Regions from separate parts of the Kitasatospora sp. NPDC085464 genome, predicted to be linked through region 1. Evidence: riboswitches for the same ligand, from Rfam matches in the RefSeq annotation. Region 1 holds a riboswitch; each other region holds the start of a gene.
What was found. Region 1 has a riboswitch for cyclic di-AMP ahead of ACIGG8_RS06710 (peptidoglycan DD-metalloendopeptidase family protein). Riboswitches for the same ligand answer to the same signal wherever they lie in the genome.
Positions count from the first base shown of each region.

Region 2: it holds a riboswitch for cyclic di-AMP, as region 1 does, so the genes downstream of both, ACIGG8_RS13085 (NlpC/P60 family protein) here and ACIGG8_RS06710 (peptidoglycan DD-metalloendopeptidase family protein) in region 1, are expected to answer to the same signal.
Region 3: it holds a riboswitch for cyclic di-AMP, as region 1 does, so the genes downstream of both, ACIGG8_RS36550 (M23 family metallopeptidase) here and ACIGG8_RS06710 (peptidoglycan DD-metalloendopeptidase family protein) in region 1, are expected to answer to the same signal.
Region 4: it holds a riboswitch for cyclic di-AMP, as region 1 does, so the genes downstream of both, ACIGG8_RS36410 (transglycosylase family protein) here and ACIGG8_RS06710 (peptidoglycan DD-metalloendopeptidase family protein) in region 1, are expected to answer to the same signal.

Region 1 covers NZ_JBITTM010000005.1:209,803-217,119, forward strand. Annotated here, with positions in the region: gene ACIGG8_RS06690 (sugar kinase) at 1-718, shown strand, start outside; gene ACIGG8_RS06695 (IclR family transcriptional regulator) at 750-1,499, shown strand; gene ACIGG8_RS06700 (RidA family protein) at 1,547-2,011, shown strand; gene ACIGG8_RS06705 (DUF2470 domain-containing protein) at 2,138-2,857, shown strand; gene ACIGG8_RS06710 (peptidoglycan DD-metalloendopeptidase family protein) at 3,148-4,131, opposite strand; cyclic di-AMP (ydaO/yuaA leader) riboswitch at 4,134-4,314, opposite strand; gene ACIGG8_RS06715 (MFS transporter) at 4,627-6,165, shown strand; gene purB (adenylosuccinate lyase) at 6,205-7,317, opposite strand, start outside.
Region 2 covers NZ_JBITTM010000012.1:115,346-122,662, reverse strand. Annotated here, with positions in the region: gene ACIGG8_RS13095 (NYN domain-containing protein) at 1-1,279, shown strand, start outside; gene ACIGG8_RS13090 (NlpC/P60 family protein) at 1,480-2,517, shown strand; cyclic di-AMP (ydaO/yuaA leader) riboswitch at 2,855-3,008, shown strand; gene ACIGG8_RS13085 (NlpC/P60 family protein) at 3,019-4,140, shown strand; gene ACIGG8_RS13080 (NlpC/P60 family protein) at 4,363-5,409, shown strand; gene ACIGG8_RS13075 (hypothetical protein) at 5,589-6,611, shown strand; gene ACIGG8_RS13070 (glycosyltransferase 87 family protein) at 6,633-7,317, opposite strand, start outside.
Region 3 covers NZ_JBITTM010000059.1:21,699-29,015, reverse strand. Annotated here, with positions in the region: gene ACIGG8_RS36565 (TetR-like C-terminal domain-containing protein) at 53-619, opposite strand; gene ACIGG8_RS36560 (alpha/beta fold hydrolase) at 743-1,570, opposite strand; gene ACIGG8_RS36555 (YiaA/YiaB family inner membrane protein) at 1,700-1,990, opposite strand; cyclic di-AMP (ydaO/yuaA leader) riboswitch at 2,188-2,346, shown strand; gene ACIGG8_RS36550 (M23 family metallopeptidase) at 2,359-3,192, shown strand; gene ACIGG8_RS36545 (hypothetical protein) at 3,289-4,164, opposite strand; gene ACIGG8_RS36540 (GNAT family N-acetyltransferase) at 4,207-4,818, shown strand; gene ACIGG8_RS36535 (sensor domain-containing protein) at 4,933-5,673, shown strand; gene ACIGG8_RS36530 (hypothetical protein) at 5,784-6,572, shown strand; gene ACIGG8_RS36525 (GNAT family N-acetyltransferase) at 6,620-7,066, shown strand; gene ACIGG8_RS36520 (hypothetical protein) at 7,063-7,317, opposite strand, start outside.
Region 4 covers NZ_JBITTM010000058.1:41,865-49,181, forward strand. Annotated here, with positions in the region: gene ACIGG8_RS36390 (protein kinase) at 1-11, shown strand, start outside; gene ACIGG8_RS36395 (MazG family protein) at 815-1,867, shown strand; gene ACIGG8_RS36400 (SDR family NAD(P)-dependent oxidoreductase) at 1,872-2,297, opposite strand; gene ACIGG8_RS36405 (cytochrome P450) at 2,564-4,018, shown strand; cyclic di-AMP (ydaO/yuaA leader) riboswitch at 4,262-4,428, shown strand; gene ACIGG8_RS36410 (transglycosylase family protein) at 4,434-5,237, shown strand; gene eno (phosphopyruvate hydratase) at 5,507-6,793, shown strand; gene ACIGG8_RS36420 (septum formation initiator family protein) at 6,935-7,317, shown strand, end outside.

The sequences.
Region 1 (7,317 bases):
GTCCGGCATCACCGCCGCGCTCTCCGACGACTGCCTCGCCCTGCTGCGCGCCCTCGTCGTCGAGCGCCGCCACACCACGGGGGCCCGGTCGGGCGGGGGCCGGGGGCTGGTCAGTTTCGACCTCAACTGGCGCCCCTCGCTGTGGCGGGACCGCGACCCGGCCGTGCTGCCCCCACTGCTGGACGCCGCCGACCTGCTGCTGCTCGGCGCGGACGAGGCGCAGGCCGCGTTCGGCACCGGCGACCCGGCCGCGCTGCGCCGTCGCTTCCCGTCCCCCGCGACCGTCGTCGTCAAGGACTCCGCCCGGCACGTCACCGCCCTGGGGCGCGACGGCACGGCGGTCACCGAACCGGCTCTCGCCGTCGAGGTGGTCGAGGCCACCGGCGCGGGCGACGCCTTCGCGGCCGGTTACCTGGCCGGCGCCGTCCGGGGCCTGGACCAGCGCCGCCGCCTGCGGCTCGGCCACCTGAGCGCCGCCTGCGCCCTGACCGCCCACGGCGACCAGGCCGAGCCGCCGCCCGCCGCCGTGGTGGCGGCGCTGCTCGACGCCTCGCCCGCGGAGTGGGCCGCCACCCGGGTCACCGCGGACGGCATCACCGGCCCTGCCCTGCCCGCCGGCCGCACGCACCTCGCCGGCCCGGCCGGCCCCACCGATCCGGCCGGCCCCACCGGCCTCGCCGACCACGTCCCGCCCGCCGACCGCACCCGGGCACAATGAGCAGGAACCCCGGCCCTCGAAGCGGAGCACGATGAGCCAGACCGTCACCCGCGCCCTGCGCATCCTCGCCCAGCTCGGCGAGGGCGAACGTTCCCTCGACCAGCTCGCCGAGGTGCTCGGCGTCCACAAGACGACCGTTCTCCGGCTGCTCCAGAGCCTCGAAGAGGAACGATTCGTCTATCGCGACGCGGCCTACCGCTACCACCTGGGCGCCGGCCTCTTCGCCCTCTCCGGCCTGGCCCTGGAGCAGCGCGGCATCCGCCGGATCGCCGCCCCGCACCTGGCCGAGCTGAACGCCGCCACCGGCCAGACCGTGCACCTGGCCGCGTACGAGGGCGGCGAGGTGGTCTACATCGACAAGTTCGACTCCCGCCACCCGGTCCGGATGTACTCCCGCATCGGCCTGCGCGCCGCGCTGCACAGCGCCGCGGTCTCCAAGGTGCTGCTGGCCGACCTCCCGCTGCCCGAGCGGCGCCGGGTGGTGGCCGGGATCGACTTCACCCCGCACACCGAACGCACCCTCACCACGCCCGAGGCGCTGCTCTCGGAGCTGGAGAAGGTCGCCGCCCAGGGCTGGGCGCAGGACCACGCCGAGCACGAGTCCTTCATCAACTGCGTGGCCGCACCCGTCCGGGACGCCAGCGGCCGGGTCGTCGCCGCCGCCTCCATCTCCGTCCCGGACGTCGTCCTCCCGTACGAGCAGGTACTGGACCTCCTCCCGCACCTGCTCGCCACCGCCCGCGCCGTCTCGGCCGACTGCGGCCGCCCCGACCACAACTGACGGACAGTCACCTGACGCACTTCACGCACTTCACGCCAAGGAGCCCCATGCCCGCCGAGCGCCCCCAGCCCGCCGAGACCGCCCAGGCCGCCGAGCACACCCGGCCCGCCGAGAAGGTCGAGATCCGCACCGACGGCGCCCCCGCCCCGGCCTGGACGTTCTCCCAGGGCGTCCGCAAGGGTCCGATCCTGCAGGTCTCCGGCCAGGGCCCGCAGGACCCGGCGACCGGCGAGTACCTCCACCACGGTGACGTGAAGGCGCAGACCCGGCGCACCCTGGAGAACGTCAAGGCCGTCGTCGAGGCCGGCGGCGCGACCATCGAGGACGTGGTGATGTTCCGCGTCTACCTCACCAAGCGCGCCGACTTCCCACTGATGAACGAGGTCTACGCCGAGTTCATCGAGGAGAACGTCAAGCCCGGCGGGGTGAAGCCCTGCCGCACCACCGTCTTCGTCGAGCTCCCGCAGGAGCCGATGCTGGTGGAGATCGACGCCCAGGCCGTCGTCGTCTGACGCTCCCGTCCCCGACCTCACCCACCGCAGGGCCCGGACGCCTCCCGCGCGTCCGGGCCCTGCGCGCTTGCCACACCCGGACAGCAACATTAGGTTAGGCTCACCTAACCAACTGGAGGTCCGTCCATGAGCCTGCCCACCGGCGACACCGAGGTCCCCGAGCCCACCACCGCCGAACGGATCCTGAGCCTGCTCGGCACGACCTCCTCGCTCGCCGTCCGTGCACTGGGCGAGCACCACGACCTGGACACCCCGGTCTCCGTCCACGGCTCCCGCCTGCGACTGCGCGCCCCACTGGACGCCCCGCTCACCGCGGCCGCCGCCCGGGCCACCGACGGCCTCGCCGTCGTCCTCGACGTCACCGACGTCTCCCCCGTCGCCGTCCGCGACCGCGTCCGCGCCCGCCTCACCCTGGCCGGCCGGCTCCGGCTGGCCCACCTCGCCGACGACGGCCTCAGCGTCCACCTGCGCGTGGACGTCGCCCACGCCGTCCTCGCCACCCCGTACGGCACCGGCGCGGTCACCGCCGCCGACCTCGCCCACGCCACCCCCGACCCGATGGCCCGCCACGAGGCCGCGATGCTCACCCACTTCGCCGACGACCACGCCGACGCGCTCGACGTCCTCACCCGCCTGCTCGACCCGGTGCTGCTCGCCCGGAACCCGGACGTCCGCCCGCTCGCCCTGGACCGCCACGGCCTGGTGCTGCGCCTGGACCACCCCGACGGCCACCGCGACGTCCGCCTGGTCTTCCCCGAACCGGCCCGCGACGTCGAGGACTTCGGCCACCGGATGCACGACCTGCTGACCGCCGCCCGGTACGGCCAGCCCGCCCACCGCGGCTGACTCCCGATCCCCTTCAGCGCGTCCAGCAGGCAGACCGTGCGAACGGATTGACCCACCGTCCGGTCGAACCGACCACCCCGGAGCGAGCCCCGTGCTGTACCGGCCCCGGAAATGGCAGCGGCCGGCCCGGCTCGCGAGGGAGGTGTGTCCCGCGAGCCGGGCCGGCCTGGGCGTGTCCCGCGCCCATGTCCACTGTGCGGCGATCACCCGGTCGAGCGGTCACCCGACATGACCATCCCGGAGGATCGATTCGCTCCGCAGCAGCGGTGGTTCCTGAAACCCCGGAAGGGTCAGAGCGCGACGCCGTGCGCGCGCAGGTAGGTGACCGGGTTGATGTCCGAGCCGTACTCCGGGGTGGTGCGGATCTCGAAGTGCAGGTGCGGGCCGGTCACGTTGCCGGTGGCGCCGGAGAGGCCGAGCTGCTGGCCGACGGTGACGGTCTGACCGATCTTCACGCCGATCGACGAGAGGTGCGCGTACTGCGCGTACTTGCCGTCGGCGAGCTTGATCTCGACCTCGTTGCCGTAGGCGCCGCCGTTGCCGGCCTTGACCACGACACCGTTGGCGACGGCGCGCAGCGGGGTACCGGTGGAGCAGACGAAGTCCTGGCCGGTGTGGTGGCCGGAGGCCCACATCGAGCCGGCGACACCGTAGGCCTCGCCCAGGACCGGGTTGGCCAGCGGCGCGACGTAGCCGGCGGTGGCGGCGACCGGAGCGGCGGTCACGGCCGGGGCCGGAGCGGCGGTCTGAACCTGGGTCTGCACCGGGGCGGCCGGCTTCGCGGCCTCGGTCTTGGCCTGGACCTTGACCTGCGGCTTGGCCGGCGTGGCGGGCTTGGCCGGAGCGGCCGGCTTCGCCGGGGCGGCGTCGGCGGACGGCGCGACGGCGTGGCCGGCGATGGTGAGCTGCTGGCCCGGGAAGATCAGGTTCGGGTTGGCGCCGACGACCGAGCGGTTCTGCTCGTACAGCGCGTGCCAGCCGCCCTCGACGTTCTTGACGTCGGCGATCTTGGACAGGGTGTCACCGCTGACGACGCGGTAGCTCTCGTGCGCGGCGGCCGGAGCGGCCTGCGCGGCCGGCTTGGCGTCGGCGGCGGGGGCGGCGGCAGCGGCAGCGGCGGGGGCGGCCTGCGCGACCGGGGCGGCCGGGGCGGTGTGGGCCTGGGCGCTGATCGCGGTCACGAGCGGGAGGGCGAAGGAGGCGCCGGTGACGGCGGTGGCGATGCCGATGCGGGCGGCGCGGGGCAGGGCGATACGACGAGCCTGAGCAGGCATGGAAGTTTCCTCTCCGACGCCTGCGAGGTGAGCTGTCGGGTTCGGGCTGGAGTTGCCCGGCCGCATGCGCGGCTTCACCCCAAGCCGGCCCTGGACGCCCGCGCCCTGAGGCGCGAACTCCGGTCCGGCGACTTACCTGTGGGTCCCCCGCTCCTGCCGTACAGAGTTCAGTTCGAACCACCCGGGCAGCGGCAGGACTCGGCGTTCCACCCGGTGGATCCGTCCGGGCTGGCCGGGCGGTCGCTGAACTAAAACCCATCCGTTCGGGTGAAGCAATGTCGATCTCTTGAATCCGCAACGACCCCCGGGGATCCGGTCACCCTCCGAATGATCCGCGGCACGGTGTGTACACAATCCATTCACCCCGTGCCACTGATCCACGACCCTGCGCCGACGACGACGGCGCTGCGCAGTCGTCCGCTCACGCACCGCCAGCCTCCAACACACCCACCGGTGAGCCTTGTCACGTACGCCCCACGGGGCCAGGATCGGGCCGTGGCCACCTCCGAAGCAGGCACCCTGCGCCTGGGCACCGCGCAGGGTCGCTGGGTACTCCTGGCAACGGTGCTCGGATCCAGCATGGCGATGCTCGACGGCACCGTGGTGAACGTCGCCCTGCCCCGCATCGGCGCCGACCTGGGCGCCTCCCTGGCGTCCCTGCAATGGACGCTGAACGCCTATCTGCTCACCCTGGCGGGCCTGATCCTGCTCGGCGGCGCGCTCGGCGACCGGTACGGCAGACGCCGGGTCTTCCTGATCGGCGTGGTCTGGTTCGCCGTCGCCTCCGCGGCGTGCGCCGCCGCGCCGAACATCCAGGTGCTGATCGCCGCCCGCGCCGTCCAGGGCATCGGCGGGGCGCTGCTCACGCCCGGCTCGCTCGCCATGCTCCAGGCCGTCTTCCACCCTGACGACCGCTCGGCGGCGGTCGGCCTGTGGTCCGGCCTCGGCGGGGTGTCGGCCGCGGTCGGCCCCTTCCTCGGCGGCTGGCTGGTGGACGGCCCCGGCTGGCGCTGGATCTTCCTGCTGAACCTGCCGCTCGCGGCCGCCGTCATCGCGGTCACCACCCGGTCCGTACCGGAGAGCCGGGACGAGAGCGCCACCGGCCGCTTCGACGTACTGGGCGCGGTGCTCGCCGCGCTCGCGCTCGGCGCGATCACCTACGCGCTGACCGCGGCCGGCGAAGGCGTGTCCCCCGCGGTCTGGGTCAGCGGCGTGATCGGCGTGGTGCTCGGCGTCGCCTTCGTCACCGTCGAGCGCCGCGCGCCCGAACCGATGCTGCCGCTCGGCCTCTTCTCCTCCCGGCTGTTCACCGCCGTGAACCTGGTGACCCTCTGCGTGTACGCCGCCTTCAGCGGCGTGTTCTTCCTGCTGGTGGTGCAGCTGCAGATCGTCGCCGGGTTCTCACCGCTGGTCTCGGGCTTCGCGCTGGTGCCGATCACCATCCTGATGCTGCTGCTGTCGGCGCGCGCCGGCCGGCTTGGCAAGCGGATCGGCCCGCGGATCCCGCTCACCGTCGGCCCCCTGATCTGCGCCGCCGGGGTGCTGCTGATGCTCCGCATCGGCTCCGACTCGTCGTACTGGACGGACGTGCTGCCCGCCGTCACGGTGATGGGCTGCGGGATGACCCTGCTGGTGGCGCCGCTGACGGCGACGGTGCTGGCCGCCGTCGAGGTCCGGCACGCGGGCATCGCCAGCGGGGTCAACAACGCCGCCGCCCGCGCGGCCGGCCTGCTCGCGGTGGCCGCCCTGCCGGCCTTGGCCGGGCTGAGCGGCAACGCCTACCAGGTGCCCTCCGAGGTCGACTCCGCCTTCCACACGGCGATGCTGATCTGCGCGGGCCTGCTGGCCACCGGCGGGCTGATCGCCTTCGCCACCATCCGGGGCAACGTGCTGGCGCCCGAGGAGAAGCCGGTCGCCGAGCCGAACTGCGACTGGCCCTGCGGCACCACCACCCCGCCCTTCGACCCGGGCCACGTCCACACGCGCGAGGGCCCCGCCACCGGTCCGGCGGCGGGGCCCACGCCCGAGAGCTGACGCGACGTCACCTCACCGGGACGTCACGGGACATCGACCTCAGAGGATGTCACCCGGCGCGTACTTGGCGGCCTCCGGGTAGGCGGCCGCGACGGCCTCCACCAGGCGGACCACCTCGGCGACCTGGGCGCCGGCCGCACCGGTGAAGGAGAGCTTGTCGGCCAGCAGCGCGTCCAGCGCGGCGCGGTCCAGCGGGATCCGCTCGTCGGCGGACAGGCGGTCCAGCAGCTCGTTCTCCCGGGCGCCCGCGCGCATCGCCAGTGCCGAGGCGACGGCGTGCTCCTTGATGACCTCGTGCCCGGTCTCCCGGCCGACGCCCGCGCGCACCGCGCCCATCAGCACCTTGGTGGTGGCGAGGAACGGCAGGTAGCGGTCCAGCTCGGTCTCGATCACGGCGGGGAAGGCGCCGAACTCGTCGAGAACGGTCAGGAAGGTCTCCAGCAGGCCGTCAAAGGCGAAGAAGGCGTCCGGCAGCGCGACCCGGCGCACCACCGAGCAGGAGACGTCGCCCTCGTTCCACTGGTCGCCGGCCAGCTCGCCGGTCATCGAGGCGTAGCCGCGCAGGATGACGGCCAGGCCGTTGACGCGCTCGCAGGAGCGGGTGTTCATCTTGTGCGGCATCGCCGAGGAGCCGACCTGGCCCTCCTTGAAGCCCTCCGTGACGAGCTCGTGGCCGGCCATCAGGCGGATGGTCTTGGCCAGGCTGGACGGCGCGGCGGACAGCTGGACGAGGGCGGTGAGCACCTCGAAGTCCAGCGAGCGCGGGTAGACCTGGCCGACGCTGGTCAGCACGTTCTCGAAGCCGAGGTGCCCGGCGACCCGGCGCTCCAGCTCGGCGAGCTTCTCGGTGTCCCCGCCGAGCAGGTCCAGCATGTCCTGGGCGGTGCCGACCGGGCCCTTGATCCCGCGCAGCGGGTAGCGGGCGATCAGCTCCTCCAAGCGGCGGAAGGCGACCAGCAGCTCGTCGGTGATCGACGCGAAGCGCTTGCCCAGGGTGGTGGCCTGCGCGGCCACGTTGTGCGAGCGACCGGCCATGACCAGCTCGGAGTGCTGGGCGGCCAGCTTGGCCAGGCGGACCAGCACGGCCACCGTGCGGTCGCGCACGTGTTCCAGCGACTGGCGGATCTGCAGCTGCTCGACGTTCTCGGTCAG
Region 2 (7,317 bases), on a different contig from region 1:
AGTGCGCCGACGGGTGGTCGGGCTGGCCTCGGACGCGCTGGGCGGACTGCCGCCGGGCGAGCTCCCGCAGAGCCTGCGTCAGTACGTGAAGTTCACCCCCGCGCGGCGCGCCAAGTACGCGGCCACCGCGCTGGCGGCCGCGCTGGAGGCGGAGCCGGCCTTCCGGGTGCGGATAGCGGAGCGGCTGCGGCTGGGACAGCCGGACCTGGTGAGGGCGCTGGAGTCGGGCAGCGTCCCCGGCGCCGCCGATCCGATGGACGTCGCGGCCGCCGCCTACCTGGTGCGCTCGGCGGGCTGGAGCCGACTGGTCGCCGAGGCCGGCGAGGAGGCCGAGCGGGCCGGCGCCGAGGACGCGGCCGCGGAGGCGACCCGGCTGGTGGAGAAGCTGCAGGCCGAGCTGGCCGAGGTGCGGGCCACCGCGCGGGCGGACCTGGACCGGCAGCGCGTGGAGTTCGAGGGCGTCCGGCGGGAGGCCGAGTCGCTGCGCAAGAAGGTGCGGTCGCTGGAGAGCGACACCCGCCGGGCGCAGGCCGAGACGCGTCGGGTGGCCGGGGAGCTGGAGGCGGTGAGGGCCCAGGGCGCCGCCGAGCGCAGTGCGGCCGAGACCGAGGCGCGGCGGCTCAAGCACCGGCTCTCGGAGCTGGAGAACGCCGCCGAGCAGGGCCGCCGGTCGGCCCGCGAGGGGCGCAGCGTCGAGGACATGCGGCTGCGGCTGCTGCTGGACACCGTGCTGCAGTCGGCCCAGGGCCTGCAGCGGGAGCTGGCGCTGCCGGTCGCCCAGATCCGCCCGGCGGACCTGGTGGAGGCGGTGGTGCCGGGCGCGGCCTCGCCGCACGACGTGGCGCGGCGCGGGCTGGCCGAGGACGACCCGGCGCTGCTGGACCAGCTGCTGGCGATCCCGCAGGTGCACCTGGTGGTGGACGGCTACAACGTGACCAAGACCGGCTATCCGACGCTGCCGCTGGAGCAGCAGCGGATCCGGCTGCTGGGCGGGCTGGCGATGCTGGCCCAGCGCACCCAGGCGGAGGTCACCTGTGTGTTCGACGGCCAGGACCTGGACGTTCCGGTGATCATGGCGCCGCCGCGCGGGGTCCGGGTGCGGTTCAGCCGGACCGGGGAGACCGCGGACGAGCTGATCCGCCGTCTGGTGCGGGCCGAGCCGCAGGGCCGTCCGGTGGTGGTGGTCTCCGCCGACCGGGAGGTCGCGGAGGGCGTGCGGAAGGCGGGCGCGCGCCCGGTGGCGTCGGTGCTGCTGCTGAACCGGCTGGCGCGGCCCTGAGCGTCGGCCCGCTAGGATGACACCTGGTCAGCGCCGCGTCCACGACCGTGTGCGGGTGCGGTGAAGCCGGTGTGGTGAACGGGGTTCACGCCTTCGGGGGAGTGGCAAAGCGGATAGATCCGCACTAGGGTCTGGCGTCAAACCTATTTTCCGGTTCCTCATCCGATCGGGTGAGTCCGTTGGAAGAAGGAGCCGGTCCCTTGGCCTCCCACCGCCGTCCCAAGCAGCCGAGCCGCGCGCGGATCTCCGTGCTCACCGCTGCCGCTGCGACCGCGGTCGCCCTCTCCGCCCAGGTGGCCGCGCACGCCGCGCCGCAGCCGAACAAAACGGACGTCAAGGCGCAGATCGACCAGCTCCAGGAGGAGCAGGAGCAGGCGGCCGAGAAGTACAACGGCGCCAAGGAGCGGGCCGACCAGCTGCGCAAGCAGGCCGACCAGCTGCAGGACCAGGTGGCCCGCGGCCAGGAGCAGATGACCCAGCTGCAGGGCGGCCTGGCCGAGGTGGCCGGCGACCAGTACCGCAGCGGCGGCATCGACCCGTCCGTCCAGCTGATGCTCTCCTCCGACCCGTCGGGCTACCTGGAGAAGGCCTCGACGGTCCAGCAGGCCAGCACCACCCAGGCCGAGGCGCTCAAGTCGCTGCTGGACGAGCAGCGCCGGCTGGACCAGGAGAAGGCCGAGGCGGCCGCCGTGCTGGCCTCGCTGGACAGCACCACCAAGGACCTGAACCAGGCCAAGGCGGACGTCAACACCAAGCTGCAGGCCGCCCAGGACCTGCTGAACTCGCTCAGCGCCGCCGAGCGCACCGCGCTGAAGGCCCAGCAGGCGCAGGACGACCGGGCCTCGCGCGGCAGCGACCGGGTCGACCTGAGCAACCTGCCGCCGGCCAGCGGGTACGCCGCGGTGGCCGTCGCCAAGGCGATGAGCAAGCAGGGCTCGCCGTACGTGTGGGGCGCCACCGGTCCGAGCACCTTCGACTGCTCCGGCCTGATGCTCTGGGCGTACGGCCAGGCCGGCGTCTCGCTGCCGCGCACCTCGCAGGAGCAGGGCCACTACGGCACCGCGGTGCCCGGACTGGCCGCGGCCCAGCCCGGCGACCTGGTCATCTACGGCGGTGACATGCACCACGTCGGGATGTACATCGGCAACGGCATGGTGGTCCACGCGCCGCACACCGGTGACGTGGTGAAGGTGATGAAGGCCGACGCGATGCCGATCAACACCATCCGCCGGGTCTGACGGCCCGACACCCTCCGGGGGCCCCGTGCGGGCCCCTGTGATCCGCGCCACCTCCGACGGGGTGGCGTTCGGGTTTTCGACCGTTTCGCGAGCGGCGGGTGAGGCCTGATCAGCCTTGCGTACGGTCGTGATCACCATCGGTCATTTTCACAAAAGAACTTGGGCAATCTTCCGTCTTTTTTCTGACAAGGATTTGAACCGATCACGGTTCAGTTACTAGGGTCGTGCTTCGAACCACCGCACTGTCGATCACCCAGCCAGGGTGGCGGCGGTGGTTACCGCCGAGTTCGCGAGGCAGCGGGGCAGGTCGAAGCGACTGCCCGACAGGGGAGCCCAGTGGTCGGGGGCGCTGCGGAGCGGAGCCGGGGAACCACGTTCCTCCGGGGTGAATCGGCGCCAGGTCGGCCGCTGGAACGGCCGTGAGGCGTCGTAGGGCATGCTTCCGGCCCGAACCCGTCAGCTCACCCGGTAGGCGGACGTAGGAAGAAGGAGCCCGCCTTCGTGGCGTCCCATCGTCGTCCCAAGCCAGCAAGTCGCGCCCGGGTCTCGATCCTGACCGGTGTCGCCGCCGCTGCCGTCGCCCTCTCCGCGCAGTCCGGCGCCCACGCCGACCCGCAGCCGACCAAGGACCAGGTCAAGGAGCAGGTCGACCAGCTCAACGAGCAGGCCGAGGTGGCGACCGAGCAGTACAACGCCGCCCAGGAGAAGCAGCAGACCCTGGAGAAGCAGGTCTCCGGCCTGCAGGACCAGGTGGCCCGTCAGCAGGCCCAGGTGACCGAGCTGCAGGGCGGACTCGCCGAGATCGCCGGGGAGCAGTACCGCAACGGCGGCATATCCCCGACCGTCCAGCTGATGTTCTCGTCCAGCCCGGACAACTTCCTCAACCAGGCCGGTGCGCTGAACCAGGCCGGTGACACCCAGAAGAACCAGCTGAAGCAGCTCCAGGAGCAGCAGCGCAAGCTCGACCAGGACCGCACCGAGGCCCAGGGCAAGCTCGCCGAGCTGGAGTCGACCACCCAGCAGCTGAAGGCCTCCAAGGACGAGGTCCAGGCCAAGCTGAAGGCCGCCCAGGACCTGCTCAACACCCTGACCGAGCAGGAGCGCCAGGCGCTGCGCGCGGCCGAGGAGAAGGCCGCCGCCGACGCCAAGGCCCAGGCCGACGCCGCCGCGAAGGCGCAGCAGAACGCCGACCGCGCCTCGCGCGACAACAGCCGCACCGACCTCTCCACGCCGTCGTCCACGCCGGCCGGCAAGCTCCCGGCCCCGGGCAGCTCGCGCGGTGCCGCCGCGCTCTCCGCCGCCGCCTCCAAGGTCGGCAGCCCGTACGTGTGGGGCGCCACCGGCCCGAGCTCCTTCGACTGCTCCGGCCTGATGGTCTGGGCGTTCAACCAGGTCGGCGTGTCGCTGCCGCGCACCTCGCAGGAGCAGGCCCACGCCGGCACCCGGATCGGCACCGACCTGTCCCAGGCCCAGCCCGGCGACCTGCTGATCTTCTACGGGGACGCCCACCACGTCGGCATCTACGCCGGCAACGGCCAGGTGCTGCACGCCCCCAAGCCGGGTGCGTCGGTCCGCTACGAGGCCGTCACCAACATGCCGCTGAGCGGCATCGTGCGGGTCTGACCCCGTTCGGCTCCTCGCAGGCCCGGTCTTCCACCGCGGAAGGCCGGGCCTGCGGCGTTGGCGGCTGCTCGGGCTGATGTCCGATTGGGGGTCAAATATTCGGGTCCGTAGGGGTTTGGACTCGCTTGCCCGGACTCGCTAACGTCTGCCACCGGACTCCCGCTCGACGGCCGCCCGCCACGGGCGGCCGCGGGGCCGCGCCGCAGGATTGGAGCCGCTGCCGTGCTTGTGCACCGCCGTTCCCAACTGCTCGCCCGTGCACTGGTGCTGACGGCGGCCGCCACCACCGCGCTGGGCGTGGCGACCGGCGGCGGCGCCCACGCCGCCCCCGGCAGCCCGGACCCGGCCGACCGCAAGGACGTCCAGGCGCAGGTCGAGCAGCTCTACGACGAGGCCGAGCAGGCGTCCGAGCAGTACAACGCCGCGCAGGAGGCCCAGCGCCGGCTCCAGGGGGAGACCACGATCCTGCAGGGCGAGATCGCCGTCGCCCAGGACCAGCTCAACGAGCTGCGCGGCGACCTGGCGACCGTCGCCGGGGCCGAGTACCGCGGCGGCGGGATGACCCAGACCGCCCAGCTGATGCTGTCCCCCGACCCGGAGGGCTACCTCGCCCGCGCCCGCACCATGGGCCAGGCGTCGCAGCGGCAGCAGGAGACGCTGCACGAGCTGGTCACCCGCCAGCGGTGGCTCGACCAGCGGCGGACGGAGGCCACCGGAAAGCTCGCCGAGCTCGACCAGGCCCGCCGCTCGCTCGCCGACGGCAAGCAGCAGATCCAGCAGCGGCTGGCCAGGGCGCAGAAGCTGCTCAACGGCCTCGACGCCGCCGAACGGGCCAGGATGACCGCCCAGGACGCCCGGGACGCCGAGCAGCGCGCCACCCGCGGCACCGACCGGCTGGACCTCGGCACCGCCCCGCCCGCCTCCGAGCGCGGGGCGGCCGCGCTGGCCGCCGCGGTGCGCATGATCGGCTCGCCGTACGTCTACGGAGCCACCGGGCCCCGCGCGTTCGACTGCTCCGGTCTGATGTACTACAGCTGGCGGCAGGCCGGAGTGACCCTGCCGCGAACCTCGCAGGCCCAGGCGTACGCCGGCCGGCGGATCGACCTTTCCGAGGCGCGACCGGGAGACCTGGTGATCTTCTACCGGGACATGCACCACGTCGGCATGTACGCCGGCGGCGGCGTGATCGTGCACGCCCCCTACCCGGGCGCCAAGGTCCGCTACGAGAGCGTCAACGCCATGCCGGTCTCGGGGGTGGTCCGGCTCTGAGCGCGTCCCCTTCCCACCCCGCCGGACCCGATCCGGCGCACGTACCCCGCCGCGCGCTGTCCCGGCGGGGTGCGCTGCTGCTCGCGGTCGGCGGGCTGGCCCAGCTGTCGCTGCCGCCGCTCGCCCCGGCGGCGGCACCGGTCGGGGCGGTCGCCGACCGGCGCGCCGCGGTGGCGGCGGTGCTGGCGGAGCGGGCGCGCACGCTGGAGGCCCGGTCGGGGCTGCCGGTGGCCGAGGCGGCGTACCGCAACCTGGTGCTCGCCGCGGGCGGCGGGCCCGACCGGCTGACCGCCGTGGCCGACCTGGCGGTGCGGATCGCCGGGTACGACGACCACCCCGTGGTGTACCCGCGCCGGATCGAACTGGCCGCGGCCGCGGACGGCTGGCGGGTCGAGCGCGAGGAGAGCGCCGACGGGCCGCCGGCGCTCTGGGACTTCGGCGCCGTCCGGCCGGCGCCGGGCACGCACAGCCTGGTGCTCGCTTCGGCCGACGGCCCCGACCCGGCCGGGCTGGTCGTGGTGGGCGACCGCGCGGTGCCCGCCGTCGAGGAGGTCTGGGGCGACGCCTGGCCCGGCCGGCTGCTGCTCGAACTGCCCGCCACCGAGGAGCAGTTCGCCCGGCTGCTGGAGGGCGACCCGGCGGGCTGGGCGGACATGGCGGCGGTCACCGTGGCCGCCCCCGGCGCACCCCGGAACACCCCGGCGGACCGGGTGCTGGTCAACCCGGAGGCGTACGGCCGGCTCAGCGGCTTCGGCCGCCAGGTGGTCGTCACGCACGAGGCCACCCATGTCGCGACCAGGGCCGACACCCGCGCCTGGACCCCGATGTGGCTCTCCGAGGGCGTCGCCGACTGGACCGCCTACCGCGACAGCGGCCGCAGCCCGCAGCAGATCGCCCCCGAACTGGCCCGGGACGTCGCCGCCGGGAGGCTGCCCGCCGAACTGCCCGCCGACCGGGACTTCGCCGCCGGCGCCACCGGCATCGCCCAGGCCTACGAGCAGTCCTGGCTCGCCTGCGAGCTGATCGCCCGCCGCAACGGGCCGCAGGGGCTGGTCGCCTTCTACCGGGCGGTCGGCGCGGACGACGGGCAGGGCGAGGACCGCGAGCGCCGTACGGACCGGCTGATGCGCGCCGAACTGGGCGTCGGCCTGGCCGACTTCACCCGGCTCTGGCTGGACGAGGTGGCGGCGCTGAAGGACTGAGGCCGGCGGGCCGCAGCAGCGTCAGCGCCGCGGCTCGGCCGGCGTGCCCAGGTGGTCGATGCCGTCCAGCAGGTCCTGCTCGTACGCGATGCCCGGGCGCACCGGGTACCCGGCGGCCGACAGCGCGGCCGGCTCGCGGTCCAGCACCACGGTCGCGGGCAGCGGCGCCTCGCCCCGGGTGGAGCGCCAGAGCCGGACGCAGGAGAGCACGGTGGCGGCCAGCAGCAGCAGGTTGCGCAGCGCCAGCACCGTGATGGCGCCCGGGTCGCTGGCCAGGATCTGGGTGAACATCGTCGGGAACTCGACCAGCGTGAGCGGGCAGGCGAGCAGGATCAGCAGCGCCACCGGCCGCTGGCTGGTGCCGCGCACCGTCAGGCAGACCGCCGCGACGCCGACCAGCCAGACCAGGTACTGCGGGCTGATCACCCGGCTGGTCACCACGAAGACCAGCAGCGCGCACAGCGCCGCGTCGTACATGGTGGCCGCGTTGCGGCGCTTGGAGGTGAAGCGCCACAGCAGCAGCCAGAGGAAGCCCAGCACGGTGCCGGCCATCATGACCTTGCTGATGACGCCGACCCACGGCCCGAGCATCTCGGGGGAGCCGTAGTTCATGGTGACCCGGCCGTCCCAGCCCCCGGCGATCCGGGCGAAGTGCAGCGGCAGCGCGCCGACCGACTCGACCTCGATGCCGCGGTCCTTCTGGAAG
Region 3 (7,317 bases), on a different contig from region 1:
CCGGCTCGACGCCCCCGGTGTCCGCCGGTCCGCCGGGTGCGTGGGCGGCCCGTCAGGCGGGCCAGGCGCGGAGGCCGGTGGTGAGGGTGGCGATGAGGCGGTCCTGGGTGGTGGTGAGGTCCTCGGCGAGCCGGAAGGCACCGGCGGTGCTGAGGGAGGCGAAGCCGTGGGCCAGGGAGCGGACGGTCCGGGCGGCGTGGATCGCCTCGGAGCCGTCGAGCCCGTACTCCCGCAGGACGGCGATGATCACGCCGACGAGTCGCGCGGCCGCTTCGGCGAGGTCGTCGTCGGGCTGCGGGGCCTGGGGGAGGGCGTTGTAGCGGTGCGGGTGCTCGGTGGCGTACGCGTGGTAGGCGCGCAGGACGGCCGCGACGGCGTCGTCCCCGCTGCGGCCGACCGCGGCGGCGGCGAGGCAGTCGGCCAGTTCCCCGGTGACCCGGACGGCGATCAGCCGCCGCAGTTCGGCGAGGCCACCGCTGACGTGCTTGTACAGCGAGGGGGTGGCGACGCCGGCCCGGGCGGCGACCGCGGCGAGGGTGAGGGCTTCGGTGCCCTGTTCGTCCAGGAGGGCGATGGCGTGGTCGACGACCTGGTCGGGGGTCAGTCCTATGCGGGGCATGGTTCGGGCTTCTCTCGTGCGGGAGTCGGCGGTGGTCGGGCGGCGGTCCCGCCGTGGGTCGGCCCCCGGTGGCCGGTCGGTGGTGGGCCTGTGGCGGGCCGGGTGGGCCGGGCGGTCGGGCGGTCAGGCGAGTTCGGCGAGGAAGGGCAGCAGGGCGTCCGCGGTGGCCTGCGGGTCGTCGGCCATCGGGTAGTGCCCGGACCCTTCGATCATCGCCTTCCGCGCGCCCAGCGCCGCGACCTGCCGGTCGGCGACGAGCTCCGGCTTCGGGAAGTCGGGGTCCTTGCTGCCCATGACCACCAGCGCCGGGCACCGCACGGCGGCCGTCCAGCCGACCGGCGAGGAGTTCCCGGTGACGTACCCGCGGGTGGCGGTCTTGCGGCCCGGGGTGCGCAGCGCGGCGACCAGCCCGTTCACGTAGGCGTCGAAGTCGGCGGGCTTGGCGCCGGGGAAGGCCATCCGGCGCAGGTAGAAGCCCCAGAAGGCGGGCCAGTGGACGAGCGCCGCGCCCATCAGGCCGAGGACGCCGCGCATCAGGGCGCCGGGCTGCGGGTTCTCGACGAAGGCGTCGATCAGGACGATCCCGGCGACCCGCTCCGGCGCGTCCCCGGCGACCTTGACGACCGTCGCGCCGGTGTAGGAGTTCCCGGCGAGGACGGCGCGCTCGATGCCGAGGTGGTCGAGCAGGGCGAGGACGTCGTCGGCGATCGCGGCGGGGTCGTAGTCGTCCCAGGCGATGGACGACTCGCCGAAGCCGCGCAGGTCCATGGTGACGACCCGGTGGCCGGCGGCGACGAGCAGCGGGCGGAGGTGCCGGTACGCGGCGCGGCTGTCGAGCATGCCGGGCAGCAGGACGACGGGGGTGCCGTCGCCCTGCCGGGTGTCGTCGAAGGCGATCCGCCCGCCGGGGAGGGTCAGGTACTGGGTGTCCGGGGTGATGGTGGCGTTCATGGTGGGCCTCCTCGGTCCTCCGCTGCGGGCATCGGCGGTGCTGCCGATAGCCATAAAGCTAAGGCTAATAGCCTTAGCCGTCAAGTGCTCGATCGCGGCGGAGGGGGAGGGGGTGTCGGGCGGCCCGCCTCAGACCCCCTCGACCTTGAACGGGTCGTGCTCGCTGAGCAGCTTCTCCAGCCGGGCCTGGTCGACCCGGCTGACGATCTCGTTCGTCTCCTGTCGGTCCCGGACCACCTTCGCCAGGGTGAACGCGGAGCTGACGGTGTAGAGGAGGCCGATCCCGAGGAACGCCCGGGTCCACCCGCCGACCGGCAGGTAGGCGATCCCGACGGCGAGGGCCGTGCCCGACAGGGCGAAGGAGAGGATGGCCTGGATGTAGTAGGCGGCCGTCGTGCGGTTCTGCATCGGTGCGCTCATGGCGTCAGGATGCGGCCGCCCGGCCGGGCCGCACATGAGTAGGAGTACTCAGATGGAGTGCTCGTGTCGAAGGGTCGTTCGTTGACGTCCTATCACTCGCTCCACGGCCGTCCCGGACGGATGGCTTGGAATCAGAGCGTCCTAGGATTAACGTTTGATAACGCAGCGCGGTTGTCAACGCCGTACCCAGACGGCACCGTGCGCCGTCGCCTAATCCCGCCGGCCGGCCTCCGGGCAGGTCAGGGAGCCGGGGAACCACGTTCCTTGGGGTGAATCGGCGGGGCCCCGGCCCGGCCGTAGGAGACCTTCCTGCTCCGAACCCGTCAGCTAACCCGGTAGGCGCGAAGGAAGGAAAGGAGCGCGCCTCCGTGGCGTCGACGCACACTCCGGCACACCCGGCCGGCCCCGCAGCCGGTACCCAGCTCCTCGACCACCCCGGTGCGGACGGCCCCGAGGCCCTCGGCCCGGAGGCCGAGACCAACCGGCACCGGATGCCGCGTCAGGTCCGCGGCACCTCCCCGCTGCTCGGCGTCACCGCCGTCGCCGCCACCCTGGGCGCCACCGGCTTCGCCTCGGCCACCCCGGCCGCCGCACCCGCCGTCGAGGCCCCGGACGAGACGCCGGTCGCCCTCTCCGCCGACCCCGGCCTCGCGCTCGCCGCCCGCATCCAGCAGCAGGCCGACAGCCAGCGCACCGCCGCCGAGGAGACCGCCCGCGTGCAGGCCGCGCAGGAGGCCGAGGCCAAGGCCGCCGCCAAGGAGGCCGAGGCCAAGCGCGCCGCCGAGGAGGCGGAGGCCAAGCGGGCCGCCGCCCTCACCCTCCCGGTGAAGGACTACCGGCTCTCCGCCCACTACGGCCAGAGCGCCCGCTACTGGGCCAACCTGCACACCGGCCTGGACTTCGCCGCCGACACCGGCACCCCGGTCTACGCGCTCGGCCAGGGCACCATCACCTCGGCCGGCTGGTCCGGCTCCTACGGCTACCGGATCGTCGAGACCCTGCCCGACGGCACCGAGATCTGGTACTGCCACCTCTCCTCGATCATCGCGGGCTCCGGCAAGGTCACCTCCGGCCAGCAGATCGGCAAGGTCGGCGCGACCGGCAACGTCACCGGCCCGCACCTGCACCTGGAGGTCCGCCCCGGCGGCGGCGCCCCGGTCGACCCGGAGCCCTGGCTCCAGCAGCACGGCCTCAACCCGTAACGGACACCCGGAGGCCCGTAGCGGCCTCCCGGAAGCCCGCAACAGCCACCCGGAAGCCCCCGGCCGCACGGCCGGGGGCTTCCCGTTTCCACGCGGCTACTCCTCGGCGGGCAGCTGCGCCAGGTAGGCGTCGATCTCCTCCTGGCCCGGCTCCGGCGCCAGCTCCGGGAACTCCGCCACCAGCAGCCGCGGCAGCCCGGGCACCGTCCACTCCCCGAACAGGTCGAGTGCCGCGTCGACCGCCGAGTCCTCGAAGTGCCCGAAGTCCCCGGCCAGTTCGTCCGGCATCGGGCGCCCGAGCGCGGTCAGCTCGGCCAGGTTGCGGTAGCTGCGCCGCATCAGGCCCTGCTCCAGCAGCCGCCGGGCGCCGTCCGTGGCCATGCCGACCGACAGCACCCGTCCCGGTCCCCAGCCCTGCTCGTCCGGCTCGTCCAGCCAGCCGGTGGGCACCAGCGCCTCGTACGCGGCCAGCCGCTCCTCCTCCGCCAGCCCGGCGAAGCCGGTCAGCCAGTCCCGCACCGCCGCCCCGTCCGCGACGTCCACCCCGTGCGCGTGCAGCAGCAGCGCGTACAGCCGGGGCCAGGTCACCAGGTCGGCGCGGCGCAGCAGCCCGGCCGCGACCTCGCCCTGCCACTCGGCCTCGGCGTGCAGCCGCTCCTGGCGCTTGGCGTTGAGCCGCCGCACCGCCCGCTGGTGGTCGATCAGCAGCCGGACCGCCTCGCCGTACGCGAGCGGGTCCTCCTCGGGCGCGGGTTGGACGTACAGGTGGAGGCGCTCGTACAGCAGGTGCTCCACCGCGTCGGAGGTCAGTTCGGGCCAGCCGTCGTGCATCCTGCTCTCGCCCAGCTCCAGCAGCGCCAGCACCGCGCGCAGCGGCCCCTCGGCCACCGGCGTGCGGCCCTGCTCGGCCGCCCAGGCGAGCAGGTCGGCGGCCCTGGTGCGCGGGGCGAGCCGCAGGTCTTCGTCGTTCATAGTCCGAACGGTAGCCGCCGGGGGCGGGTAGGGTCGGCAGCCATGGTCCCCGTACGACTCACCGGCCCCCGGCTGGCCATCCGCGAGTACCACCACACCGACGGCGACGTGGACGCCCTGCACGCGCTGTTCGGCGACCCGGAGGTCACCCGGCACCTGCCGTTCGAGCCGCACGACCGTGAGACCTGCGCCGACCAGATCGAGCTCTACCTGGAGGAGGCGATGGCCGAGCAGCGGGACACCTACCGGCTCGCCGTCACCAGGCTCGCCGACGCCGAGGAGCCGCGGGACGCGACCCCGATCGGCCAGGCCTCGCTCACCCTCGGGGAACACGGCGCCGCCGACCTCGGCTGCGTCCTCGGCCACGAGTTCCAGGGGAGCGGCCACGGGCGCGAGGTCACCGCCCTGCTCTGCGTCCTCGGCTTCGGCGTCCTGGGCCTGCACCGGTTGACGGCCCGGGCCGAGACGGCCAACGCGGCCGCCGCCAAGGTGCTCACCGGACTCGGGTTCCGGCCGGAGGAGCGGGCGCGGCAGGACCGGCTCCCGGACGGCGAGCGGTCCGGCTCGGACCACTACGTGCTGCTCGCCGACGCGTGGCCGGGCCCGGCCGACCGCCGTCCGGCCGAGCGGCGGCCCGAAGGGGCGGGGGGTTAACCCCACCTCCGATCCGCCAGGCCTCCGGATGCCCCGGGCCCCGGCCGTTCGACCAGACTGGACGACGTCAGGGAACGCGAACGACCGTCACAACGAAGGGCCGGGGGCCGGGAGATGAGCAGCAGCCGAAGCACACTGGACCACGAGTTCGACGTCCTGGGCGGGTACGACGCCGAGCCGCGTCCCGACCGGGCCCACCGGACGGAACAGCCGCCGGCCTTCCTGGCGGCGCCGTTCTCCGCGCACTACTACCGCGAGATCGGGTACGTGCTCACCGGCCTGCCGGTGGCGATCGCCGGGTTCGCCGTCGCGATCGCCCTGTTCTGCCTCGGTCTCGGCACCTTCGTCACCGCCCTCGGCCTGCCCGTCCTGGCCGCCCTGACCGTCGCCGGCCGGGGCTTCGGCCGACTGGAGCGGGCCCGGGTGCGCGGCATGCTGGCCCTGGACGTCCCCGGCCCGAAGCCGGCGCGCCGGGTCCGCCCGGGCAGCTGGGGGGCGATCACCGCGCGGCTGGCGGACCCGGCGGGCTGGAAGGCCGCGCTGCACCAGGTGGTGATGTTCCCCTGGGCGATCTTCAGCTTCACCATGACGCTGGTGTTCCTGCTGGTCGGCTGGGCGATGGCGCTCTACCCCGTCTACCACTGGGTCTTCCCGACCTTCACCGACTGGCGCGGGTACCAGGTGTTCGACTACACCGACAGCCACCACGCGCGGCACGTCTACTACGTCGAGGGGGTGTGGCAGATCGCCGCGGTCTCGCTGGTCGGGGTGGTGCTGGTGTTCCTCACCGCGCAGCTGGTCCGTGGTCTGACCAACGTCAACCGGGCGGCCGCCCAGGGTCTGCTCGGCCGCTGAGCCGGTACCGGCCGTCAGGCCCCGTTCCGCCCCGTCCGGCCCCGTCCGCTCCGTCCGGCCCCGTCCGCCCTCCGGGTGCGGGCGGGGCCGACGCGTGTTCGGATGGCCGGGTGGCCGCCGAAGGCTTTCCCACCGAACGGTTCCCCGCGGAGCGGTTCCCCCGCGAACGGGCTCCCTCCGAACCCCCGGACGTCCTGGTCACCTCCCGTCCGCTGGACGAGTACTGCGCGCTGTTCGGCCTCACCCGGGCCCGGCTCGCCGCTCTGCCCGGGCTGCTGCTGGACTGCCCCGGCGGCGCGGCCGGCCTGGCCGCCGAGGCGCGCGAGCTGGGCTGCCGGGTGATCGCCGCCGACCCGGCGTACGCGCTGCCGCTGCCGGTGGTCGCGGCCCGCGCCCGGGCCGCCCGGGCGGCGATGGCCACCGCGATGGCCGACCGCCCGTACCTCTACCCCTCGCCCCACCCCCACCGGCCCGAGCGCTACCTGCGCAGCTGGGACCGCGCCCGGCGGCTGTTCGCCGCCGACTCGGCCGCGCACCCGCAGCGGTACGTCGCCGCCGCGCTGCCCCGACTGCCCTTCGCCGGCGGCACCTTCGCCCTCACCCTGAGCGGCTACCTGCTCTTCGCCTACCCCGAACTCTTCGGCCCCGAGCTCCAGTTGGCCGCCCTGACCGAGCTGGTCCGGGTCACCTCCCCGGACGGCGAGGTCCGCGTCCAGCCGCTGTGCGACGCCCGGGGCCGCCGCTGCCCCCACCTCGACCCCCTGCGATACGCCCTCGGCGAGCGCCGCATCGCCAGCGAGGTCCACCGCGTCCCCCCGGCCGAGGGGGGTCACACCCGCCGCGTCCTGGTGCTGCGGGCCGCCGACCGCCGCCGCCGGGCGGGGCCACTCGGCATGTAATGGTCACTGGCCGCTTGAGCCACTATACGGCCGCCTATACTCGCCGCATGACCGACATGACGATCCGGCGTGCCGAAGCGGCCGACGCCGCCCGGCTCACCGGGCTGATCCGGGCCTCCGGCGCCTACCGCGGCGAGTACTTCGCGATGATCGACGGCTACCAGGTGACGCCCGACTACCTCGCGCGGCACGAGGTGCGGATGGCCATGGACAGCACCGACGACCGCCTGCTCGGCTTCTACGCGCTGATCCGCGAACCGGCCGAGCTGGACCTGATGTTCGTCGCGGACGAGACCCAGGGGCTCGGCGTCGGGCGGCAGTTGATCGCGGACATGCTGGACCGTGCCCGGGCGGCCGGGATCACCTCGGTCAAGGTCGTGTCGCACCCGCCCGCCGAGCGCTTCTACCTTCGGATGGGCGCCGAGCGCACCGGCACCCGGCCGCCGCAGCCCAGGACCCCGTGGGAGCAGCCCGAACTGCGCTTCACGGTCTAGGACTCGCCCCCAGCACCGGAGGAGGACGGAGCCGAAGGCGCCGCCGCGTCCGGGGAGTCCGGGGTGTCCGGGGAGGCTTGGGTGTCCGGGGAGGCTTGGGTGTCCGGGGAGGCCGGGGAGGCCGGGGAGGCCGGGGAGGCCGGGGAGGTCGCTGCCGCGGGCGCAGCCGCCGGTGCCGGCCCCACCGGCTGCGCCGGCACGAAGGCCGTCACCTGCAGCCGGGACAGGATCTTCTCCGCCAGCCAGCTGCG
Region 4 (7,317 bases), on a different contig from region 1:
GCCGGTCATAGGACGCCAGCGGGGCGGTTCCCCCTCCGCCCTCGCCCCGTGGCCCCGACCGCAACCGGGGCATCCCCTGGCCTGCGACCGAGGCCGGGAGTGGGAAGTCGGCGGGACCGACTTCCTGTGGCGCCCCTATGGGGCTCGGAGTCTTGGCCCTCGCGGCCTCGCGGACCGCTCGCTTCTCCACCCCCACCTCACCCGATGGCCTCCGCGGGCGGGGAGTTGAAAGTCGGCGGGTCCGACTTCTGGCGCTGGGGCCTCTCGCTGCGGGCAGCTTCGACCGTCCCGCGTTCATGACCGCCGAGGGCTGCGTGGGGGATGAGGCCAGCTCCGGCGGACGCAGCGTGCGCTGGAAGTCGGCGGGGCCGACTTCTCGTGCGGGGATGGTCGGTGCCCGCACCCCGCCGGGCACCTCTCGTCCACGAGCCGATCGTGTCCACTGGCGACCGGCGGACTCCACGCCTCGCCCACCCCGAGCCCGCCTGGCGGCCGGCGGGCTCGGAAGGCGGACGGTCTCGGTTCCGACCGGTGGGCGCCGCGTCCCGTAGGGCGCTGCGTGCGCCTGCTCCGGCGGTACGCCTGGGTGTGGGAGTCCGGTGGGCTGGGTTCCGTTGTCGGGCTGCGCGGGGCTGCCTCGGGGTGTCGTTGCCATGGAGGGGGAGCACGGGGCCCGGTTCCGCCGTTCGACCGTCGGGCTGGTCGACTCCGGTGGGCGGGGTGGGTCGCCCCGCGCCTACCCGGGTCGCCGGGAGGGGTGGGGTGGGTGGGGCGAGGGCCGCAGGTGGCCGCGGTGGGCGGGTAGGTTCGGGGTGTGACGACGAATGTTCCCGGTGCCAAGTTGATTCTGCTGACCACGACCCACCGGGTGGCCCCCGGGTTGCTGGCGTGGCCGGCGTGGGAGGCGTTGCGGGCGGCGGGGCGGGTGCTGGTGGCGGACGAGGGGCATCCGCAGCTGGCGGCGGTCCGGCAGGCCGGGGTCGCGGTGGAGGTGGTGGCGCCCGGTTCGGCGCCCGCGTTGGCGCGGTTGTTGACCGAGCAGCCCGCCGGGGCCGGGGCGACGGTGTGGCTGGGCAGTCCGGACGGGGATCCGGGGCTGACGGACGCGCTCGCGCGGCTCGCGGTGGAGCGGGCCGGTGAGGTGCCGGAGATCGAGGTGCTTCCGGGTTCGTACGACCTGCCGGGGGCGCGGCTGCTGGACCTGGTGACGGTGATGGACCGGCTCCGCTCGCCGGGCGGCTGCCCGTGGGACGCCGAGCAGACGCACGAGAGCCTGGTGAAGTACCTGGTCGAGGAGGCGTACGAGCTGGTCGAGGCGATCGAGGAGGGGGACCGCGACACGCTGCGCGAGGAGCTGGGGGACGTCCTGCTCCAGGTGTTCTTCCACTCCAGGATCGCCGAGGAGCACCCGACCGGGGCCTTCTCGATCGACGACGTGGCGGGGGACATCGTCGAGAAGCTGATGTACCGGCACCCGCACGTGTTCGGGGACGTCGAGGCCGGGGGCGCCGCCGAGGTGGAGGCGAACTGGGAGCAGCTGAAGGCCGCGGAGAAGGCGGACCGCGAGTCGGTGCTGGATGGCGTGCCGGCCGGGCTGCCCTCGCTGGCGTACGCGGCGAAGCTGGTGTCGCGGGTGCGCCGGTCGGGCTTCTCCGGGGTGCCGGACGAGCCGTACGAGCTGCCGGCCGAGCTGACCGCGGAGTCGGCGGGCCGGCTGCTGCTCGCGGTGGCGCAGCGGGCGCACGACGCCGGGGTGGACGTGGACGCGGCGCTGCGCTCGGCCGCGCGCGGTTACCGGGACGCGGTGCGCGCGGCCGAGGGCCTCAAGCCGGTCGGGCAGCCCGGCGTGGAGCCGGACGGGAAGTAGGCGCTCAGGCCGCCGTGGCGGTGCTCTCCACCGGGCGCCGCTGCGGCGGGACGAGTTCGCCGATGGCCTCGCCGACGAGGACGACGAGTTCGGCGAGGCGTTCCAGGTCGAGGTGGTCGGGCAGGTCGGCGAGGGAGACGATCCGCTCGCCGTCCGGGCCGGCGACGGCGAACAGGTCGATCGGCCCGAGGTGCTTCTCCGCGGTGTCGACGAGGGCGGCCACGTCGCTGGGGCGGCGGATGTCGCCGGAGACGCCGACGACGGGGCAGCCCGGCCGGTCGAGTTCGGCGGCGAGGTCCTCGGCGATGCCGACGTGCTGGTCGGCGATCAGCATTCCGGCGGCGCCGGCCGCGGAGAACCGGCGGGCGAGGTCGGCGCCCGACCCGCCGTCGAGTACCGCGATGACGACGACTGACCCGCTGACCCGCATGGTCTGCTCCTCCCTGTGGGCGACACCGCACCGGCGCCCACGCGTACTGCGGAGGATCGTAGGCACGACCTGACCCTCCGCAACAGGGATTACCCCTCAGGTGACCAGGCTCACGCCCGCCGTCCGGCCAAGAGCTGTCCAAGAGCTGTCCACGGACCGTCCACGGGTCGTCCACGGAGTGTTGGCGCGCCCGTCGTACGCCGTTGTCACGGGGGTCGCGAGCCGTCGGCGGAGGGGGGAGCGCACCCAGCGGATACGGTCGACCCATGCCAGCTCAGCCCGACCCCGCCCGGCCCGCAGCCACCCCGTCCGACGCCACCCCGCCCGCAGGTCCCGTCCGGCCCGCCGCCCCGCAGTCGGACGCCGCCACCCCGTCGGACGCCGCCGCCCCGCAGTCGGACGCCGCCGCGCCGCAGCCCGAGGCCGCCGCGCCGCAGCCCGACGCCGCCGCTCCGCAGCTGTTCACCTGGGAGTTCGCCGCCGATCCGTACCCCGCCTACGCCTGGCTGCGCGAGCACGCCCCGGTGCACCGCACCAAGCTGCCGAGCGGTGTCGAGGCCTGGCTGGTGACCAGGTACGCGGACGCCCGGCAGGCGCTCGCGGACGCCCGGCTGTCGAAGAACCCGGCGCACCACAGCGAGCAGGCGCACCGCACCGGCCGGGTGGGCATTCCGGGGGAGCGGCAGGCGGACCTGATGACGCACCTGCTGAACATCGACCCGCCGGACCACACCCGGCTGCGCCGCCTGGTGTCGAAGGCGTTCACCCCGCGCCGGGTGGCCGAGTTCGAGCCGCGGGTGCAGCAGCTCACCGATCGGCTGATCGACGGCTTCGCGCAGCGCGGCTCGGCGGACCTGATCCACGAGTTCGCCTTCCCGCTCCCCATCTACGCGATCTGCGACATGCTGGGCGTGCCGGCCGAGGACCAGGACGACTTCCGCGACTGGGCCGGGATGATGATCCGGCACGGCGGCGGCCAACGCGGCGGCGTGGGGCGGGCGGTGAAGCGGATGCGGGCGTACCTGCTGGAGCTGATCCACCGCAAGCGGGCGGACCTCGGGGACGACCTGATCTCGGGCCTGATCCGCGCGAGCGACCACGGTGAGCACCTGACCGAGAACGAGGCCGCGGCGATGGCCTTCATCCTCCTCTTCGCGGGTTTCGAGACGACCGTGAACCTGATCGGCAACGGGACGTACGCGCTGCTGCGCAACCCGGGCCAGCGCCGGTTGCTGCAGGAGTCGGTGGCGCGCGGGGAGAGCGCGCTGCTGGAGACGGGCATCGAGGAACTCCTGCGCTACGACGGGCCGGTGGAGCTGGCGACCTGGCGGTTCGCGACGCGTCCGGTGACCATCGGCGGGGTGGACATCCCGGTCGGCGATCCGGTGCTGGTGGTGCTGGCCGCCGCGGACCGCGATCCGGCCCGGTTCGCGGACGAGAACACCCTGGACCTGGCCCGGACGGACAATCCGCACCTGGGGTTCGGGCACGGCATCCACTACTGCATCGGTGCTCCGCTGGCCCGTTCGGAGGGGCGTGCCGCACTGGCCACGCTGCTTTCCCGGCTGCCCGATCTGCAGCTCGCGGAAAGCCCGGAGAATCTGCGCTGGCGGGGCGGTCTGATCATGCGTGGCCTGCGGGAACTCCCGGTCGAATTCACTCCGGAGAGCCGCTCCCCGCATACGCCGCCGCACGCTCCTTCCGCGCCCCCGGCGAACTGACGCGAGGTGGCGGAACGCCGGGCGGCGCGCTGACGGAACGTCGCCCGGCGTGCTCCCGGTGGGGTGTGAAACCCCATCAATGCCGACATAGTGGCGCCGTTGGTAGGCGATCGGACACGTGCCGTAATTTCTGTGTGATATCCGGGATATGAGCTTGTGATCGGTCTGAAGATCTGTCTACTCTCCCTGGAGTTCGCAGCTGCGGACCTCGTGCGCGGAACGCCGAATCCTGCCCGCCGCGTCACGGGAAACCGACCAGAACCCTGGGCAGGGGCGGGGGAACCAGGTTTGTTGCCGTCCCCACGGCTTGGGGTGAAGCCGCCCGAGCGGAATCGTTTCCGCGTACGGCGGCCGGGCCACCTCCCGGTCCGAACCCGACAGCTCACCTCGCAGGCGTGCGGAGAGGGACCTCTTCATGCTGTTCGTTGGAACCGGCCGTCACCGTCGTCGCACCCAGACCGAGAAGGCCATCGCCGTCGCCGGTGTGGCCGGCGTCGGACTCGCGATGCCGCTCCTCACCGCGACCGGCGCCTCCGCCGCCCCGGTCTCCACCTGGGACGCCGTCGCCCAGTGCGAGAGCGGCGGCAACTGGAGCATCAACACCGGCAACGGCTACTACGGCGGCCTGCAGTTCACCTCCAGCACCTGGAAGGCGTACGGCGGCACCTCGTACGCGGCGCAGGCCAACCAGGCCAGCAAGGCGCAGCAGATCTCGATCGCCGAGAAGGTGCTCGCCTCGCAGGGCCCCGGCGCCTGGCCGGTCTGCTCCGTCAAGGCCGGCCTGACCAAGGGCGGTGCCCCGGCGTCCGTCGACACCTCCTCGGACTCCAAGCCGCAGTCGGCCCCTCAGCAGCAGACGCCCAAGCGGCAGGCCCAGAAGCCGGCCGAGAAGCCGGTCCAGAAGCCCGCCGAGAAGCCGGCCGCGAAGCCCGTACAGAAGCAGGCCCCGAAGCACGCCGCCCCCGTGCAGGCCGAGAAGCCCGTCGACCAGTCGGCGCAGCAGTACGTTCCCAAGCACGCGGCCCCGCGCCCCGCGCAGCCGGCCCCGGTCGCGCAGACCGGCCACGACTACACCGTCCACGCCGGTGACACGCTGTCGACCATCGCCGCCACCCAGGGCGTGTCCGGCGGCTGGCACGCGCTGTACGAGCAGAACCGCTCCACCGTCGGCGGCGACCCGGACCTGATCCTGCCCGGCCAGGTGCTGCACCTCGGCTGAGCCGGCGTGTCCCTGGTGGCACCGGCGACACGCGTGACGGGGGGTCGGTCCGGCCGGCCCCCTTCGTCCGCATTCGCCCGATCCGGTGGGACAAGCTGGGACAAGCAGGTGAACTACCGGTGGGTAGCGGGGCCACACGCTGAGACGGGACCGAGGCCGACGTGGCCTGGAGAGCCCGGGCGGTTAGGCTCTGGTCCGTAACGACTCCGCAATCGTCCCGCCGACAGCGCCACCGTCAGCGGGACCCTGCTTCCGCAAGGAGATGCCTCGTGCCGTCCATCGATGTCGTCGTAGCCCGTGAGATCCTCGACTCCCGCGGCAACCCCACGGTCGAGGTCGAGGTCGGCCTCGACGACGGCAGCACGGGTCGTGCCGCTGTCCCGTCGGGTGCCTCCACCGGTGCCTTCGAGGCCCTGGAGCTGCGCGACGGCGACAAGAACCGCTACTTCGGCAAGGGCGTGGAGAAGGCCGTCCTCGCCGTCATCGAGCAGATCGGCCCGGAGCTGGTCGGCTACGACGCCACCGAGCAGCGCCTGATCGACCAGGCCATGCTGGACCTGGACGCCACCCCGGACAAGTCCTCGCTCGGCGCCAACGCCATCCTGGGCGTCTCGCTGGCCGTCGCGCACGCCGCCTCCGAGGCCAGCGACCTGCCGCTGTTCCGCTACCTGGGCGGCCCGAACGCGCACGTCCTGCCGGTCCCGATGATGAACATCCTCAACGGCGGCTCGCACGCGGACTCCAACGTCGACATCCAGGAGTTCATGATCGCCCCGATCGGCGCGGAGTCCTTCTCCGAGGCCGTCCGCTGGGGCGTCGAGGTCTACCACACCCTCAAGGGCGTGCTGAAGGAGCGCGGGCTGTCCACCGGCCTGGGCGACGAGGGCGGCTTCGCGCCGAACCTGGACAGCAACCGCGAGGCCCTGGACCTGATCACCGAGGCCATCCAGAAGGCCGGCTACGTGCCCGGCCGTGACGTCGCGCTGGCCCTGGACGTCGCCGCCTCCGAGTTCTACCAGGACGGCGCCTACCAGTTCGAGGGCAAGGCCCTCTCGGCCGCCGAGCTCATCGAGTACTACGCCGAGCTGGTCGCCGCCTACCCGCTGGTCTCCATCGAGGACCCGCTGGACGAGTCGGACTGGGACGGCTGGAAGGCCATGACCGTCAAGCTGGGCGACAAGGTCCAGCTGGTCGGCGACGACCTGTTCGTCACCAACCCGGCCCGCCTGGGCAAGGGCATCGAGACCGGCACCGCCAACGCGCTGCTGGTGAAGGTGAACCAGATCGGCTCGCTGACCGAGACCCTGGACGCCGTCGAGCTGGCCCAGCGCAACGGGTACCGCTGCATGATGTCGCACCGCTCCGGCGAGACCGAGGACGTCACCATCGCCGACCTGGCCGTCGCCACCAACTGCGGCCAGATCAAGACCGGTGCCCCGGCCCGCTCCGAGCGCGTCGCCAAGTACAACCAGCTGCTGCGCATCGAGGAGATCCTCGACGACGCCGCCGAGTACGCCGGCCGCGGCGCCTTCCCGCGCTTCAAGCACGAGGGCTGAGACCGCGAGGTCACGAGGGCCGAGCGCTCCCGGTAGCGCAAGCCTGACCGGTGCCCCGCCGTTCACCCCGTAGGGTGGACGGCGGGGCACCGTCGCGACCAGGAGGGGATACGGGAGATGGCAGGCTGGAGGATCCCGGGCTTGGCGGCCCGGCCTCGGTTCACGAGCCGGGCGACCGTCCTCGTCCTGGTGCTGTGCTCACTGGTGGCGATCCTCGCCTACCCGACGCGGCAGTTCATCTCCCAGCGCGCCGAGATCTCCGCCCAGCGGGCGAAGGCCGACCAGGTGCGCCGGCAGGTCGAGCAGCTGCGCCGGGACCGGGCCCGCTGGCAGGACCCGGAGTACGTCAAGGCGCAGGCGCGCGCCCGGCTGCACTACGCGGTGCCGGGGGAGACCCCGTACATCGCGGTGGATCCGGCCGACCAGGCCTCCGCCAAGCCCTCCTCGTCCGCCGCCGGCGCCCCCGCCGCCGGGGTGGCTGCCGGTCAGGCGACGGCCGCCAAGCCCTGGTACACCAGCATCTG